DNA from 2 places in the Ectothiorhodospira shaposhnikovii genome. Region 1 is predicted to be linked to the other one. Evidence: predicted binding sites of a transcription regulator. Region 1 holds the regulator's gene; the other holds the start of a gene.
The links. The regulator sigma-54, encoded in region 1, starts transcription at its own class of promoters, with help from an activator protein. The targets are predictions, from matches to a motif close to TGGCANGNTNCNTGCTT.
Positions count from the first base shown of each region.

Region 2: nifE (nitrogenase iron-molybdenum cofactor biosynthesis protein NifE) is a predicted target of sigma-54. The motif match lies at 2,500-2,516, and genes of this name have one in related genera.

Region 1 covers NZ_CP178333.1:658,300-666,167, reverse strand. Annotated here, with positions in the region: gene ACLF6L_RS02935 (KdsC family phosphatase) at 23-550, shown strand; gene lptC (LPS export ABC transporter periplasmic protein LptC) at 547-1,110, shown strand; gene lptA (lipopolysaccharide transport periplasmic protein LptA) at 1,307-1,801, shown strand; gene lptB (LPS export ABC transporter ATP-binding protein) at 1,798-2,523, shown strand; gene ACLF6L_RS02915 (RNA polymerase factor sigma-54) at 2,690-4,207, shown strand; gene hpf (ribosome hibernation-promoting factor, HPF/YfiA family) at 4,262-4,585, shown strand; gene ACLF6L_RS02905 (PTS sugar transporter subunit IIA) at 4,593-5,066, shown strand; gene hprK (HPr(Ser) kinase/phosphatase) at 5,063-6,010, shown strand; gene rapZ (RNase adapter RapZ) at 6,007-6,867, shown strand; gene ACLF6L_RS02890 (PTS sugar transporter subunit IIA) at 6,888-7,283, shown strand; gene ACLF6L_RS02885 (HPr family phosphocarrier protein) at 7,284-7,553, shown strand; gene ACLF6L_RS02880 (DUF484 family protein) at 7,567-7,868, opposite strand, start outside.
Region 2 covers NZ_CP178333.1:1,148,008-1,155,875, reverse strand. Annotated here, with positions in the region: gene nifN (nitrogenase iron-molybdenum cofactor biosynthesis protein NifN) at 1-1,046, opposite strand, end outside; gene nifE (nitrogenase iron-molybdenum cofactor biosynthesis protein NifE) at 1,048-2,460, opposite strand; gene nifX (nitrogen fixation protein NifX) at 2,694-3,413, opposite strand; gene nifT (putative nitrogen fixation protein NifT) at 3,467-3,679, opposite strand; gene nifK (nitrogenase molybdenum-iron protein subunit beta) at 3,754-5,325, opposite strand; gene nifD (nitrogenase molybdenum-iron protein alpha chain) at 5,425-6,894, opposite strand; gene nifH (nitrogenase iron protein) at 7,028-7,868, opposite strand, start outside.

The DNA of each region.
Region 1 (7,868 bases):
CGACGCGTGGTATCGTTGCCCCATGAACGAAACGCTCACTGAACGCGCACGACGGGTGCGCTTCGTCATCTTTGATGTGGATGGCGTACTCACCGACGGCAGCCTGTTCCTGGACGATGACGGACGCCAGTACAAGGCCTTCAACAGCAAGGATGGTCAGGGCATGCGCATGCTCGCGGACAGCGGTGTCCAGGTGGGCATCCTGACCGGCCGCCGCTCGGGCGTGGTGGAACACCGGATGCGGGATCTGGGCATCCGGCTCGTGGTCCAGGGCCGACGCGACAAACTCGAAGCACTCGGCGGCCTGCTCGCGGATGCCGGTGTCGGCGCCGATGAAACCGCCTACGTGGGTGATGACGTGGTGGATCTCCCGGTCATGCGCCGGGTCGCCCTGGCCGTTGCGGTGGCTGACGCCCATGCCCTGGTAAGGGAACATGCCCACTACGTCACCCGACAACCAGGAGGGCGCGGTGCCGCCCGGGAGGTCTGTGAATTCATCATGGAGGCCCAGGGCACCCTGCAGGCCGCCATGGCAGCCTATCTGAGATGAAACTGCCCTCACTGTTCCTGATCCTGCTGCTGACTCTGGTCGCGGCCGTCGGCTTCTGGCTGGCCCGGGACGCCGATGAACGCCGCCGGGTACTGGAAGAAGCGGCGACCGAAGGGACCGATTTCTTTCTGGAACAGTATGCGGCCATCCATATGGACTCCCTGGGTGAACCCCGTTACCAGCTCCGCGGCCAGCGCATGGAGCAGCGCCAGGCAGACGGGTCCCGCTGGCTTGAGACCCCGGTACTGATCTTGCGGTACAGCCCCGGTGCCACCTGGACCCTGCGCGCCGAACAGGGCTGGATCTCTCCCGCCGGCGATGAAGTCAAATTGCTGGGCGAGGTGCACATCCACCGCGCTGCCGAGGGCGAGCGGGGCCCGATCACCATCACCACCCGGGACACCACCCTCTGGCCGGGTCCCCGTCAGGCCGTCACCGACGCCCCGGCACGTCTGCAGACAACCTATCAGGAGGCCGAGGGTCTGGGGCTGTTCCTGGACCTGCGGCATGAAGTTCTGGAACTCAAACGTGAAGCACGGGGTGTCTATGTTCCCCATTAGGGCTGTTCCCAGTCAGTCATTTCCGCACCAGCGGGAATCCAGGTCCAACGGAATGCGGCCGGCCTCCCCCGGGTCGTCATTCCCGCGCCAGCGGGAATCCAGTCACGGAGTGAAAAGCATGGGCTCCCGCCTGCGCGGGAGAGACGGCGAGGGAGCGATTCAATGCTCACCCTGGCGGCGGCTTGGAACGTGGTTCATGATCCCTGCCCTGGCCATCCTGCTGCCGGCCGGACCACTCCAGGCGCAGGTGGACCGGACATTGCCCATCCGCATCGAGGCGGACTCGGCCACCCTGGACGACAACCGGGGCATCAGCACCTACCGGGGCAGCGTACGCATCACCCAGGGCGCCACGGAAATCAGCGGCGATACGGTCACCGTCCATACCCCGGGCCGGGTGCTGGAACGCATGACCGCAGAAGGTCAACCGGCCACCCTGCGCACTCAGGACCCGCAGGGGCGGGAAGTCCGGGCCGAAGCCGCGCGGATGGAGTTCCTCCCCAACGAGCAACGCATGGAACTGAGCGGCAATGCCCGCGTGCGACAGGGCACGGACGAGTTCCGGGGCAGCCGCATCACCTATGACCTGCGCACGGCCACGCTGGAGGCCCGCACCGGGGACACCGGCCGCGTCGAGGCCATCTTCACGCCCAGGGAACAGCCCCCCGCCCCTGTCGAGGGGACGCCATGAGTCGTCTGCAGACCCACGACCTGGTCAAGCAGTACCGCGCCCGCAAGCCGGTGGACGGTGTATCACTGCAGGTGAACAGCGGTGAGGTCGTGGGCCTGCTGGGTCCCAACGGCGCCGGCAAGACCACCTGTTTTTACATGATCGTCGGCCTCATCCCCTGCGACGGTGGGCGCATCGAACTGGACGGCAGGGACATCACCCCCCTGCCCATGCATGCCCGCGCCCAGTTGGGCATCGGCTATCTGCCCCAGGAGGCCTCGGTCTTTCGCAAGTTGTCGGTGGAAGACAACCTGCTTGCCGTGCTGGAAACACGCCGCGACCTCAGCCGCGGCCAGCGCCATGAGCACATGGAATCCCTACTGGAAGAGTTTCAGATCATGCATATCCGCGAGAGCCTGGGCATCAGCCTCTCGGGGGGTGAGCGGCGGCGGGTGGAAATCGCCCGCGCCCTGGCCACCGAACCGGCCTTCATCCTGCTTGATGAGCCCTTTGCCGGGGTAGACCCCATCTCCGTGATCGAAATTCAGCGCATCATCACCCATCTGGTCTCCCGGAATATCGGGGTACTGATCACCGATCACAACGTCCGTGAAACCCTGGGCATCTGCAATCGCGCCTATATCCTGAGCGACGGACACCTGATCAGCGAGGGGCCGCCGGAAGTGGTGCTGGCAGACCCCCAGGTCAGGCGGGTCTACCTGGGCGATCATTTCCGACTATGAAAGTAAAGTTTTTGAGCCAACGCATGGTTTCCCCACACTGGGTCACATTTTTCGTGCCAGGACGTATAATCCGGATGACAGACCCGGCACGTGGCGGCAAGGCACCGTCGATACTGCCCGGACCCTTCAACTCCTGCCTGACGATTCCGGTGGCACGCCACATCCTATGCTGAAACCTTCTGTCCAGCTCCGTCTCGGCCAGAGCCTTACCATGACACCGCAGCTGCAGCAGGCCATCCGGCTGCTGCAGCTGTCCACATTGGAGCTTCAGGCCCAGATCCAGGAAACGCTGGAGACCAACCCGATGCTGGAAGCCCTGGAAGGCGCGGATGCCGACCTGGATACCGGCATGGATGAAAACACCCAACATGAAGGCATGACCTCCGGCGCCGACAACGCCGACAAGGATGCGGGGAGCCGAGAATTCGACGAGCCCGCCGAACGGGACAACACCAGCGAACCCTCGGAAACCATTCCCGAGGAGCTGCCCGTGGACAGCAACTGGGAAGACCTCTACGACATGCCGACCGCCGGCGGCGGCCAGATGGACAACGACGGTCGCGACCTGTTCGAGAACCAGAGTGCACCCGGCGAAGACCTGCGTGACCACCTTCTCTGGCAGATTCACCTGTCGCCCCTGAGCGAGCGGGACCAGGTCATCGCCATGACCATCATCGATGCCATCAACGATGACGGCTATCTGGCCGAACCCATCGAGCAGATCCACGCCGGCCTGGCCCAGGACCAGGAGATGGAACTGGAGCTGGACGAGGTGGAAGCCGTGCTGCGCATGGTCCAGCACCTGGATCCCGTGGGCGTGGGTGCACGGGATCTTGCCGAGTGCCTGCTGCTGCAACTGGAGCAGTTCGCGCCGGAGACGCCCTGGCTGGCCGAGGCCAGGACCCTGGTGCGTGATCACCTGGAAGCCCTGGGCACCCGCGACTTCAAGGGTGTCCAGCGCCGACTGGGTCTGGCCGACGGCGAATTGCAGGCGGTGATCGCCCTGATCCAGAGCCTGAACCCACGCCCGGGCACCCTGATCAGCTCCAGCGCACCGGAATACATCATTCCCGACGTCTTCGTGCGCAAGCGCGAGGGATGCTGGCAGGTGGAACTGAATCCGGAAGTCGCGCCCCGGTTGCGGGTCAACCCACTTTATGCCAGCTTTGTGCGTCGGGCCGATTCCAGCCAGGACAATGTCTATCTGCGCAACAGCCTGCAGGAGGCCCGCTGGTTCATCAAAAGCCTGCAAAGCCGCAACGAGACCCTGCTGCGTGTAGGCACCGCCATCGTGGAACATCAACGCGCCTTTCTGGAACACGGCGACGAGGCCATGAAACCCCTGGTGCTGCGGGATATCGCCGAGCAACTGGAGATGCACGAATCCACCATCTCCCGCGTCACCACCCAGAAGTACATGCACACCCCAAGAGGGATTTACGAATTCAAGTATTTCTTCTCCAGCCATGTGGGGACGTCCGACGGCGGTGAGTGCTCCGCCACGGCCATCCGTGCCATGATTCGCAAACTGATTGCCGAAGAACCCCAGGGCAAGCCCCTGAGTGACAGCAAGATTGCCCAGATCCTGGTGGATCGGGGCATCCAGGTAGCGAGGCGCACCGTTGCCAAGTATCGCGAGGCCATGGCGATCCCGCCATCCAACGAACGCAAGCGCCTCGTCTGAATCCATAACCAGGCCTCAGCTTCACTTTCACATTCCAAACCAAGGAGTCATCTCATGCAGATCAACCTCACCGGTCACCACGTGGACCTGACCGACGCCCTGCGCGACTATGTCAATGACAAGTTCCAGCGCCTGGAGCGCCATTTCGACAACGTCATCGACGTGCACGTGGTCCTGACCGTGGAGAAACTGCAGCAGAAGGCGGAAGCCAACATGCTGGTCAGCGGCAACACCATTTTTGCCGACGCCACCCATGCCGACATGTATGCAGCCATTGATGCCCTGGTCGACAAGCTGGACCGTCAGGTGGTCAAGCACAAGGAGAAGCTCAAGGACCATCACCGCGCCGAAGGCTCCCACCGCAACCACGTCGGGTGAGATATCCATGAACATCGGTGATCTTCTCGCTCCGGAGCGCGTCTGCTGTCTGCCGGACGTCAGCAGCAAGAAACGCGCTCTGGAGATGCTGGGTGAAATGCTTTCGAGCCACCTGCCCAGGCTGACCCAGGGAGAGATCTTCGACAGCCTGCTGGCCCGGGAACGCCTGGGCAGCACCGGCCTGGGGCATGGCGTCGCCATCCCCCACGGCCGGCTGGCCGGAGCCGACGAGGCCTGTGCCGCCCTGCTCAAGCTGGGCAAGGGCGTGGACTACGACGCCCCGGACAGCGAACCGGTGGACATCCTGTTTGCCCTGGTGGTGCCGACCGAATGTACCGACGAACACCTGCAGATCCTCGCATTGCTCGCGCGCATGTTCTCCGATCCGGAGACCCTGGCCCGACTGCGTAGCGCCAAAGGACCGGAAGATCTGCTGGACCTGGTACACCACTGGGATACCGAAAGCCCAGACTCACCGTGACCACGCCCCCCCTTACCGTCCATCACGTCGTCGAGGCCATGGGAGAACGCCTGGCCCTGCGCTGGGTGGCCGGTCATCAGGGCAGGGAACGCCGGATCGCTCACCAGGCCACGCCTCACGGCAGTACCTCACTGGTCGGACACCTGAACATCATCCATCCCAACCAGATCCAGGTGCTGGGTCCGGACGAGATGCGCTATCTGTGGAACCTGCGCAAGAACTCCCAGCGGGACATCCTGGAACAGCTGGTGAACGGCACGGCGGCCCTCCTGATCGTCACCGACGGTCTGGCGGTTCAGCCGGAACTGTGCGCCCTGGCGGACAGGCAGTCCGTCCCCCTGCTCTCCACCACCCTGCACAGCCACGAAATCATCAATATCCTGCGCTATTTCTTCAGCGACAAGCTGGCGGAGACCATCACCCTGCACGGTGTCTTCATGGAAGTGCTGGGCATCGGGGTGCTGCTGACGGGGGAAAGCGCCATCGGCAAGAGCGAGCTGGCCCTGGAACTCATCAGTCGCGGACACCGTCTGATTGCTGACGATGCACCCGAATTTGCCCGCATTGCCCCGGACATCCTGCGGGGCACCTGCCCGCCGGTGCTGGAAAACTTCCTGGAGGTCAGAGGACTGGGTGTCCTGAACATTCGTGCCATGTACGGTGACAGCGCCATCAAGAGCAGCAAGTATCTGCGCCTGATCATCGACCTGAAAGACCAGGTCGACGTGACGTCCGCCGACATCGACCGCCTTCATGGGGGACGCTGCAACCGGGTGGTACTGGGGCTTCAGGTCCCCGTCATCACCCTGCCCGTGGCCTCCGGTCGCAACCTGGCGGTCATGGTAGAGGCGGCGGTGCGCAACCACCTGCTGCGTCTACGCGGCTATGTTGCCGCCGATGACCTGGCCGCCCGCCAGCGGCGTCAGATGCAGAGCGACTCATGAAACTCGTCATCGTCAGCGGACTCTCCGGGTCGGGCAAGACCGTGGCCCTGCATGCCCTGGAGGATGCCGGCTACTACTGCATCGACAATCTTCATCTGGAACTGCTGCCGGCGGTGGTCGGCCAGCTTCGACAAGCCCCCCAGGCCGGTTACAGCGAGGCGGCCGTGGGCATCGATGCCCGCAGCGGCATCGAATCACTCGATCAGTTCGGTCGCATCGTCAACGAGATCCGTGCCATGGGTGTCGAACTGCAGATCATTTTCCTCTACGCGGAATTGGAAACCCTGCTGCGCCGTTTCAGCGAAACCCGCCGCCGTCACCCTCTGGCCCGTCGGGGCATCCCCCTGATGGAGGCCATCAACCTGGAACGGGACCTGCTGGGCGTCATTGCCGACCATGCCGATCTGGCCATCGACACCACCCGCACCAATGTCCACCAGCTCAGCCAGTCCATTCGGGAGCGGGTCCGTCAGGCCAGCCTGCGAGGGCTGTCGCTGCTGATCCAGTCCTTCGGCTTCAAGTACGGTTCACCGGTAGACTCGGATTTCGTGTTCGATGTACGCTGTCTGCCTAATCCCCACTGGCAACCGGGTTTAGCCGCCTTGACCGGCAAGGATCCGGCGGTGATCCGTTTTCTGGAGAACGAATCCATGGTGGAAGCGATGTTCAACTCGTTGCGTGACTTCCTCACCACCTGGATACCCCGGTTTGAAAGCGACAATCGCAGTTATCTGACCGTTTCCATCGGCTGTACCGGGGGGCGTCATCGCTCGGTCTATCTGACCGAACGACTCTCCCGCCATTTTCGTGAGCTCAGAGGCGACGGTGTAAGCACCCGTCACCGCGAACTTTCCTGAACCAGTATCGGTATGCATCCATGTCCGTCGGACTTCTCATCATCACTCACAATCACATTGGCGAGGACCTGCTGAGCACAGCCCGATCCATGATGGGCTCCATCCCCCTGGAGACTCGCTGCCTGGCGGTGTCCCAGTCCGGTGATCCGGACATCTTGCTGGACCGCGCAATTGACCTTTACCAACGTCTGAATCAAGGGGACGGCGTGCTGGTCCTGACCGACATGTACGGCTCCACCCCCAGCAACATCGCCAACCGACTGCTGCAACAACCCAAGGTACAGGTCATCGCCGGCATCAACCTGCCCATGCTGGTCCGGGTGCTCAACTACCCGAATCTGCGCCTGCATGAATTGGTCAACAAGGCCATCAGCGGAGGCCATGACGGTATCCTGCTCTGCGAGACCCACAGTTAAATGCCCAGCCGAGAACTCACCATCATCAACCGTCTGGGCATGCATGCCCGCGCCGCGGCCAAATTCGTCAACCTGGCCAGCAGTTTCGATGCCAGCCTGGAAGTGGAAAAGGGACACAGGCGCGTCAACGGCAAGAGCATCATGGGCATCATGATGCTGGCGGCCGGCAAGGGCAGCACCGTTCGCCTGGTTGCGGAAGGCGACGACGCCGAAGCTGCCCTGAAGGCCCTGGAAGGCCTGATCAATGACAAGTTCGGTGAGCCGGAGTAGTCGGAGAGGGAACCTAAAGCCCCAGGGGCAGCAACTCCAGTGACACCGCATCCGCGGGCGGCATGCCCGCCATCACCACCCGGTTGCGGCCGTCGCTCTTGGCCCGCAACAAGGCCTCATCCGCTTCCCGCAACAGGGCCTGTGCCGCGACGGACGGATCCTGGCCGGCCAGACGCTGCGGTGTCCAGTGCGCGACACCGATGGAGACCGTCACCGACAAGCGGTGATCATCCACCTGCACAGCCCCGCCGGAGACCACCTGCCTGACCCGTTCCGCGACCGCGCGCACCTCCTGGCGATCCAGCCCCGGCAGAA
Region 2 (7,868 bases), 490 kb from region 1:
ACGGGCACGGCGGCGGCCACCACCTCGCTGCCAACTTCCCGCAGCAGGGCCGAAAACCCCGCCAGCAGGTCCGCTTCGCCGGCCACGGCAATGCGTGCCAGTCCCATCATGAAATGGGTGTCGAGCATGGCGTCCTGCAGACGGGCGCGCTGGCGGCGCAGCCGGACCGGCACCGGCCGGCCGCTGAGCCGGGACAGGGTCAGCAGCAGTTCATCCGTGGCATCCATGCCCATCAGGCCGTCAAAACGCAGATCCGGCACGCCGGTACGGGCCTTGAGCAGGTCCGCCGCCGTCGCCATGGAGGCACCCACCACCAGGGTGGCCTGGGCATTCCCCAGCGTAGCCAGTGCGGACAGGGGCGTGCCGCCGGTGGTCAGGGCGGACAGACGGGCCTCGTCCAGATGACCATCCAGGGAGGCGGACAGATCCGGCAGGACCACCGGTTCCAGGTCGAACGCCTCGATGATCTCCTTGAGATGGTCCACGTCGCCCGGGGTCAGGCTTGACCCGACCAGCACGTTGAGCTGCCGGGGCCGACTGCCGGGGACCGTCCCGGCCGCCTTCGCCTCGGGCACCAGGGTATCGATGAGGGCGGTCACCGCCAGGGCAAAGCCGGTCTCCGCCGAGCCGCAATAATCCGGGGTGTTCACCGGCACCACCGCCACCTGGGCAAACTCGGGATGCTGCATCCGGAACTCCCGCACCACCCGATGGATGTCGGCCCCTTCCGTTTCCGACAGTCCGGTGGTGACGATGCCGATCAGGGCCGGCGCGGACTTGTTGCAAATGGTGGCCAGGCCTTCCACCAGGGCCTCGTCGGCGCCCATGACCGCGCTCACCTGATCCATGGCGGTGGTCTGCAGGGGGATGGGTTCCCGGAAGTGGCGCACCAGAAACACCTTGGCAAAGGCGGTACAGCCCTGGGCGCCATGGAACATGGGCATGGTCCGATCCATGCCCAGGAACGCCAGGGCACCCCCCAGGGGCTGGCTGGCCTTGAGGGGGCTGACGGACAGGGCCTTGTTGCGCTTGAGGATTTCAGGCATGTCAGCGGACCTCCGAGGTGGCGGGCATGCCGTCGGCATCCCAGGGGGCGGGTTCGCGGACCCGGGGCCAGATGGGGCTTTCCAGGGTGATGGCCAGCTGACGGGCCAGTTCCAGCATCCCCTCGTAACCGGCGTAAGCGTGTTCCCGTTCCTGGTTGATGTCCAGGAAGGGCATGCGGGCCTTGAGGGCGGTATAGAGGTTGCGGCCGCCGGCGATGAGCATGTCGGCCCGGGTTTCTTCATAGATGCGCAGCAGGTTGGCGGGACTGCCGTCCTCGATCATGACCGCGTCCTCCCCCATCAGCTGGCGAATGCGGGCCTTGTCGGCATCCGTGGACTTGCGGGTGCCGGTGGCCACCACGGTCATGCCCAGATCCTGCAGGGCGGATACCACCGACCAGGACTTGACGCCACCGGTGTAGAGCAGCACCCGCTTGCCCCGCAGGCGGTCCCGCCAGGGTTCCAGGGCGGCATGAATGCGGGATTCTTCTCGGGCGATGAGGTCCTCGGTGCGCCGGGTCAGATCCGGATCATCGATCAGGCAGGCAAAATCCCGCAGGGCCTGGGACATGTCCTGCACGCCGTAGAAGCTGCCCTCGAACCAGGGGGTGCCGTAGCGCTCTTCCAGCTTTCTGGCCACGTTGATCATGGCCTTGGAGCAGACCAGCATGTTGGCCTGGCTGCGGTGCATGGACTGGATCTGGTGGAAGCGGGCGTCCCCGGACAGGGTGCAGAGGATGCGCAGGCCCAGCTCGTCGAACAGGGGCAGCACGTGCCAGAACTCACCGGCGATGTTGTATTCGGCGATGAGGTTGACCTGATGGACCCGGATGCCGGGGCGTGTCGCGGACGCCGGGATGGGGTCCGGCTCCCGGGTACCCACCACCTTCTTCACCATGGTCTCGCCGGCGATGCGATTGCCCAGGTTCTTGGAGCCGTAGAAACCGGCGGCATCCACGTGCACCACCGGTACCCCGAAGCGTTCCTGGGCGGCCTTGCAGACGGCATCCACGTCATCGCCGATGAGGGCGGTGACGCAGGTGTTGTAGACGAACACCGCCGGAGGTTGGTGGGCCTCCACCGCTTGGCGGATGGCGTGGAACAGGCGCTTTTCGGAGCGGCCCATGATCACGTCCTGTTCGGTAAGGTCGGTGGTCATGCCCAGACGGAACAGGTCCGGCCCGCCGGAGGAGCGGGTACCCCGGTTGTCCCAGGTGTTGCCGGCGCAGGCGATGGGGCCGTGGACGATATGGGCCACGTCGGCCACCGGCAGCAGGGCGATCTGGGCGCCGTCGAAGGCGCAGCCGCCGGCGGTGGCGCCGGGCTTGGGCCGGGTGCAGCCGCCCTTGGGCTTGTGGGTGTTGTGGGCACAGGCCGGTTCGTCCAGCAGTGCCTTGATGTCCTGTGCCTTCATGCCTTGCCTCCGCGTTTGGCGCGTTGTTGATGTGATGAAATGCAAGGAGCGGGCCAGGCTGAATAATGGCGTCAAGCCATTGTTTATTTAAGACTTTCAGGAACGGAGGGATTGTTGCGAATGTGACAATGGTGGGAGGATTGGAGCAAGGGTGTCATTGCGGAGGATGGGTCGCCCCTCATCCCCGGCCCTTCTCCCCCGGGGGGGGGGGGAGAAGGGCGTCATCAAATCTTTCAGGCTTCCACCCCGGCACGGAATTTCTCCAGCGTCGGCGGTTGGCGCCCCATGGATTTGGCCAGCCAGGGCGGGGGCGCGCCCTTGAGGACACCCTGCAACTGGGTGATGACCTCCGAGGCCACGCTGCCCCGGGGAAACTTCACCGGATGGACACCGGCGCGGATCACCTTGGCGGCGGCGGGACCACCAATGCCCTGGACATACAGCACCTGGCAGTCATTCACCATGGCGGCGCGGGCGGCGTTGCGGTCGTCGGTCAGGTCGGCGGTTTCCGTCTCGCGGATGTCCACCAGGCGGGATTCAGTGGCGGATACCTGATAGACCAGGAATCGCAGACAGGAGCCGAAATGCCCGTCCAGCTTTTCCCCGGTATTGGAGGCCATGGCGATGCGCACGGAATCCGGCATGTCACCGGGCACGTAGTCCTTGATGGCGGGCAATCCGGGCTCCACGTCCCGTTCCCCACCGAGATAGCGGACGGCCATTTCCAGGGCCTCGTCGCCGGGTCCGCCCTCCTCCCCCGATTCCGACTTGGGACGCTTGAGGGCCTGGCGCAGATCCGCCACGGTGAGCCTGGCCAGGCCGTCCTCCCGGATGGGGGCATCCACCTTCTCGATGATGGCCTCGATCAGGCGCGGTAACTGCACCCCGGGCAGGACCCGGCTCGCCAGAGCGATGCGCAGGGCGCATTCACGGTTGAGGATGTCGGGTGACATGAGGATCTCCTGATGGTGTCGGTATCTGGCGCATTCATTGGCCCGGTTCACCATCACAGGCGCTTGACGCGCAGGGTGATGGGCAGCCGGGGCGCCGCGTCCATGGGCTCCAGGTAGTAGCGGGAACCATCCGCCAGGGTCAGTTCCCCGCCCCAGCGGTCGGGGCCTTCGTGTTCCATGGAGACGATCATCTCCTCCAGATCCTTCTTGGGAACATAGAGGGTCAGGCCCCCGGCTTCGGTCTTGTTGATCATGACGCTGGGCATGATGGTGTACTCTCCGGCGAAGTGAGCCCCTCTCCCCCAGGGGGGAGAGGGGTTGGAGTGGGGGCGCGGGTGGATCAGCGAACCAGATCGTAGTTGTAGTCCGTCTCGCCCATGATGCGGGTCTCTTCGTCCAGACGCTCCAGCACCGCGTTCACCAGGGTGGTGAGGATGTACATACCGCCCTCATAGCCCAGGGTGGTCATGCGGTGCAGATGGTGGCGGTCGAAGATGGGGAAACCGATCCGCACCAGCGGTACCTCAAACTCCTTGCCCTTGGCCAGCGTGTCGCGCTGGATGAACTTGCCGTAGGAGTTGCCGATCAAAAAGTCCGGCTTGTCGGTGAACACCAGGGAACGCAGGTGCCACAGGTCCCGGTTGATGTGCACTTCGCTGCGGGCGCCGTAGGGGCTCTCGGAGAGGATCTTCTCCATCGCCTTCTTCCAGCGCTTGTTGGCATGGTGCACCAGGATGTGCCTGGGCTCGGCGCCCAGTTCCATCAGGAACTTGGCCATGCCCATGACGAAGTCCGCATCCCCGTACAGGGCGTAGGTCTTGCCGTGCAGCCAGGTGTGGGAGTCGGTGATCATGTCCACCAGACGGCCCCGTTCCTTTTCCAGGGAGGCGGGGATCGGCTGGCCGGTGATCTCCGAAACCTTCATCAGGAACTCGTCGGTCCACTCCACACCCATGGGGATGTTCAGCTTGGGCACTTCATGGTTCCAGGTGCCCTGCACGAACTTCTTGGTCTTTTCCAGTTGCCAGGGCTGCAGCAGGATGGTGTCCCGGGCGTTGGGGGCATCCTTGAGCTCTTCCTGGGTGGTGCCGCCGGCATACATGCGGTACTCACCGTCGGCCGGGGTATCCAGCACCTCTTCCGGGTCGCACAGCAGGGTGGCGTCCACGCCCATTTCCTTCATCATGCGCTTCATCACCCGGTAGTTGCCCAGGTAAGTCTCGAAACCCGGCACCAGGTTGAGCTTGCCGTTCTTGCCGGGCTCCTTGCCTTCCATGTCGTTGACGGTGAAGTAGCGGATGGTGCCCTCGAACATGTTGTCCCAGCCGGTGGTATGGCTGCCCACGAAGGACGGTGTGTGGGCATAGGGCGTGGGGAAGTCCTCGGGGATGTAGCCTTCCTTGCGGGCGTTGCCGATGAAGGCATTGAGGTCGTCACCGATGACCTCGGCCATGCAGGTGGTGGAGATGGAGATCATGGCCGGCTTGTACAGGGCCTTGGCGTTCTGCAGGCCTTCCATGATGTTCTTCTGCCCGCCGAACACGGCGGCATCTTCGGTCATGGAGTCGGAGACGCAGGCGATGGGCTCGCGGAAATGACGGTTGAAGTAGGTGCGGAAATAGGCCACGCAACCCTGGGAACCGTGCACGTAAGGCAGGGTGTTCTCAAAACCCAGGGAGCACAGCACCGAACCCAGGGGCTGGCAGGCCTTGGCCGGGTCCACGGTCAGGGCCTCGCGCTGGAAGTTCAGTTCCTTGTACTCTTCCGTGGTGGTCCACTGAAAGACTTCCTGCACCTTTTCGGGGCTGTGGGCCTCCTCGGCGACGGCCCGCTTGCGGGCCAGGACTTCCTGATACTCCTCGCTCTGGAACAGGGGGTAGCAGGGCTTGATGTTGTCTGCGTTCTGGCTCATGGTGATTTCTCCTGCCGCGCCACCAATCTGTGGACGAACGGTCTGGAATGACATCTGTCGGTGGCCGTGACGCCGGTTGCGGCGGCGCCACGGTCAGTTTCAGGCGGCCTTGGCAGCCGCTGCGGCCTTCTTCCACGGGGCCTGAAGCTTGTCCCAGCAGGGATTGTTCAGGGTCATGTCCATGTCCCGGGCGAAGATGGCAAAGCCGTCATAGCCGTGGTAGGGACCGGAGTAATCCCAGGAGTGCATCTGCCGGAAGGGAATGCCCATCTTCTGGAAGATGTATTTCTCCTTGATCCCGGAACCCACCAGGTCGGGCCGTACCCGCTTGACGAATTCCTCCAGCTCGTAGCCGGTGACGTCGTCGTACAGCAGGGTGCCTTCACCCAGGTCCTTGATGGTGCGGTCGTAGTCGTCGTTGTGGGCGAACTCGTAACCGGCACCCACCACTTCCATGCCCAGGTCCTCGTAGGCGCCCACCACGTGACGGGGGCGCAGGCCACCCACGTAGAGCATCACCTTCTTGCCTTCCAGGCGCGGACGGTACTTCTCGATGATTGCGTTCATCTCGGGGGTGTACTTGGCAATCACCCGCTCCGCCCCTTCCTGGATCTTCTCGTCGAACAGCGCGGCAATCTTGCGCAGGCTCTCGGCGATCTTGGTGGGACCGAAGAAGTTGTATTCCATCCACGGGATCCCGTACTTCTCTTCCATGTGGCGGGCCAGGTAGTTCATGGAGCGATAGCAGTGCAGCAGGTTCACCTTGGCCTTGGGGGCCAGTTCCAGCTCGGAAATGGTGCCGTCGCCGGACCACTGGGCCACCACCCGCAGACCCATTTCCTCCAGCAGGATGCGGGAGGCCCAGGCGTCGCCGCCGATGTTGTAGTCGCCGGTCAGGGCCACGTCGTAGGGGGTGGATTCGAAGCTGGCATCGTCATCGCGGTTGGGCAGCACCCAGTCGCGGATGGCATCGTTGGCGATGTGGTGACCCAGGGACTGGGACACGCCACGGAAACCCTCGCAGCGCAGCGGCACCACCGGCTTGTCCAGTTCCTTGGCCTTCTTCTTGGAGACGGACTCGATGTCGTCACCGATCAGGCCCACCGGACACTCGGACTGGATGCTGATGCCCTTATGCAGGGGAAACAGGGTCTGGATCTCGTCGATGAGCTTTTCCAACTTCTTGTCGCCGCCGAAGACGATGTCCTTCTCCTGGAAGTCCGAGGTGAAGTTCATGGTGCCGAAGGCGTTGATGCCGGTGTGGCCGGTGTAGTAGTTGCGGCGACCGGCGCGGGAATACTGGCCGCAGCCGACGGGGCCGTGGGAAATATGGACCATGTCCTTGATGGGGCCCCAGACCACGCCCTTGGAACCGGCGTAGGCACAACCGCGGATGGTCATCACCCCGGGCACCGACTTACGGTTGGAGACGATGCACTTCTTGGCCTGTTCGACATTGGGGTCACTGACGGCCAGGTGCTTGGCACGGTCCTTCCGGGCCTTCTCCGGATAGACCTCGAGGACTTCCTGGATCAGGGCCTCGGCTTCTTCGCGTTTCATTGCGCACATTGCGATTTGCTCCTCTTGCGCCGCCACTTATCCGTGGACACGCGCCAGGTGGAATGCTCATGAACACGCCGCGTTGCGGCGCGCCTGCCAGCGGAAGGCCCCCCTCGGGGCACCTCCCTTCCGGCCCAGCCCCTTATACGGTGGCTTCTTCTTCCGCGGTCTTGCCGACGATGCTCTCGTCTTCCGCGTCGAGGATGCCGAACTCCATCAACAGGTCTTCCAGTTCATCCATGGTGCAGGGGGTGGGGACCACGAACAGCTTGTTGTCGATGACCTTGCGGGCCAGGGCCCGGTATTCGTCGGCCTGCTTGGCCTTGGGGTCGTACTCGATCACGGTCATGCGGCGGATTTCGGCCCGCTGCACCACGTTGTCGCGGGGCACGAAGTGGATCATCTGGGTGCCCAGCTTTTCGGCCAGGGCGATGATCAGCTCGTCTTCGCGGTCGGTGTTGCGGCTGTTGCAGATCAGGCCGGCCAGACGGACGCTGCCGGAGCTGGCATACTTCACGATGCCCTTGGCGATGTTGTTGGCCGCGAACATGGCCATCATCTCGCCGGAGACCACGATGTAGATCTCCTGGGCCTTGTTTTCGCGGATGGGCATGGCGAAACCACCGCAGACCACGTCGCCGAGCACGTCGTAGAAGACGAAGTCCAGGTCTTCTTCATAGGCGCCTTCCTCTTCCAGGAAGTTGATGGCGGTGATGACGCCGCGACCGGCGCAACCCACGCCCGGCTCGGGACCGCCGGACTCGACGCACTTGATGCCGGCATAACCGGTCTTGAGCACGTCTTCCAGTTCCAGGTCTTCCACGCTGCCGGCATCGGCGGCCATCTGCATGATGGTTTCCTGGGCCTTGGCGTGCAGGATCAGACGGGTGGAGTCGGCCTTGGGGTCGCAGCCGACGATCATGATCTTCTTGCCGGCCTCGGCCAGGGCCGCGACCAGGTTCTGGGTGGTGGTGGACTTGCCG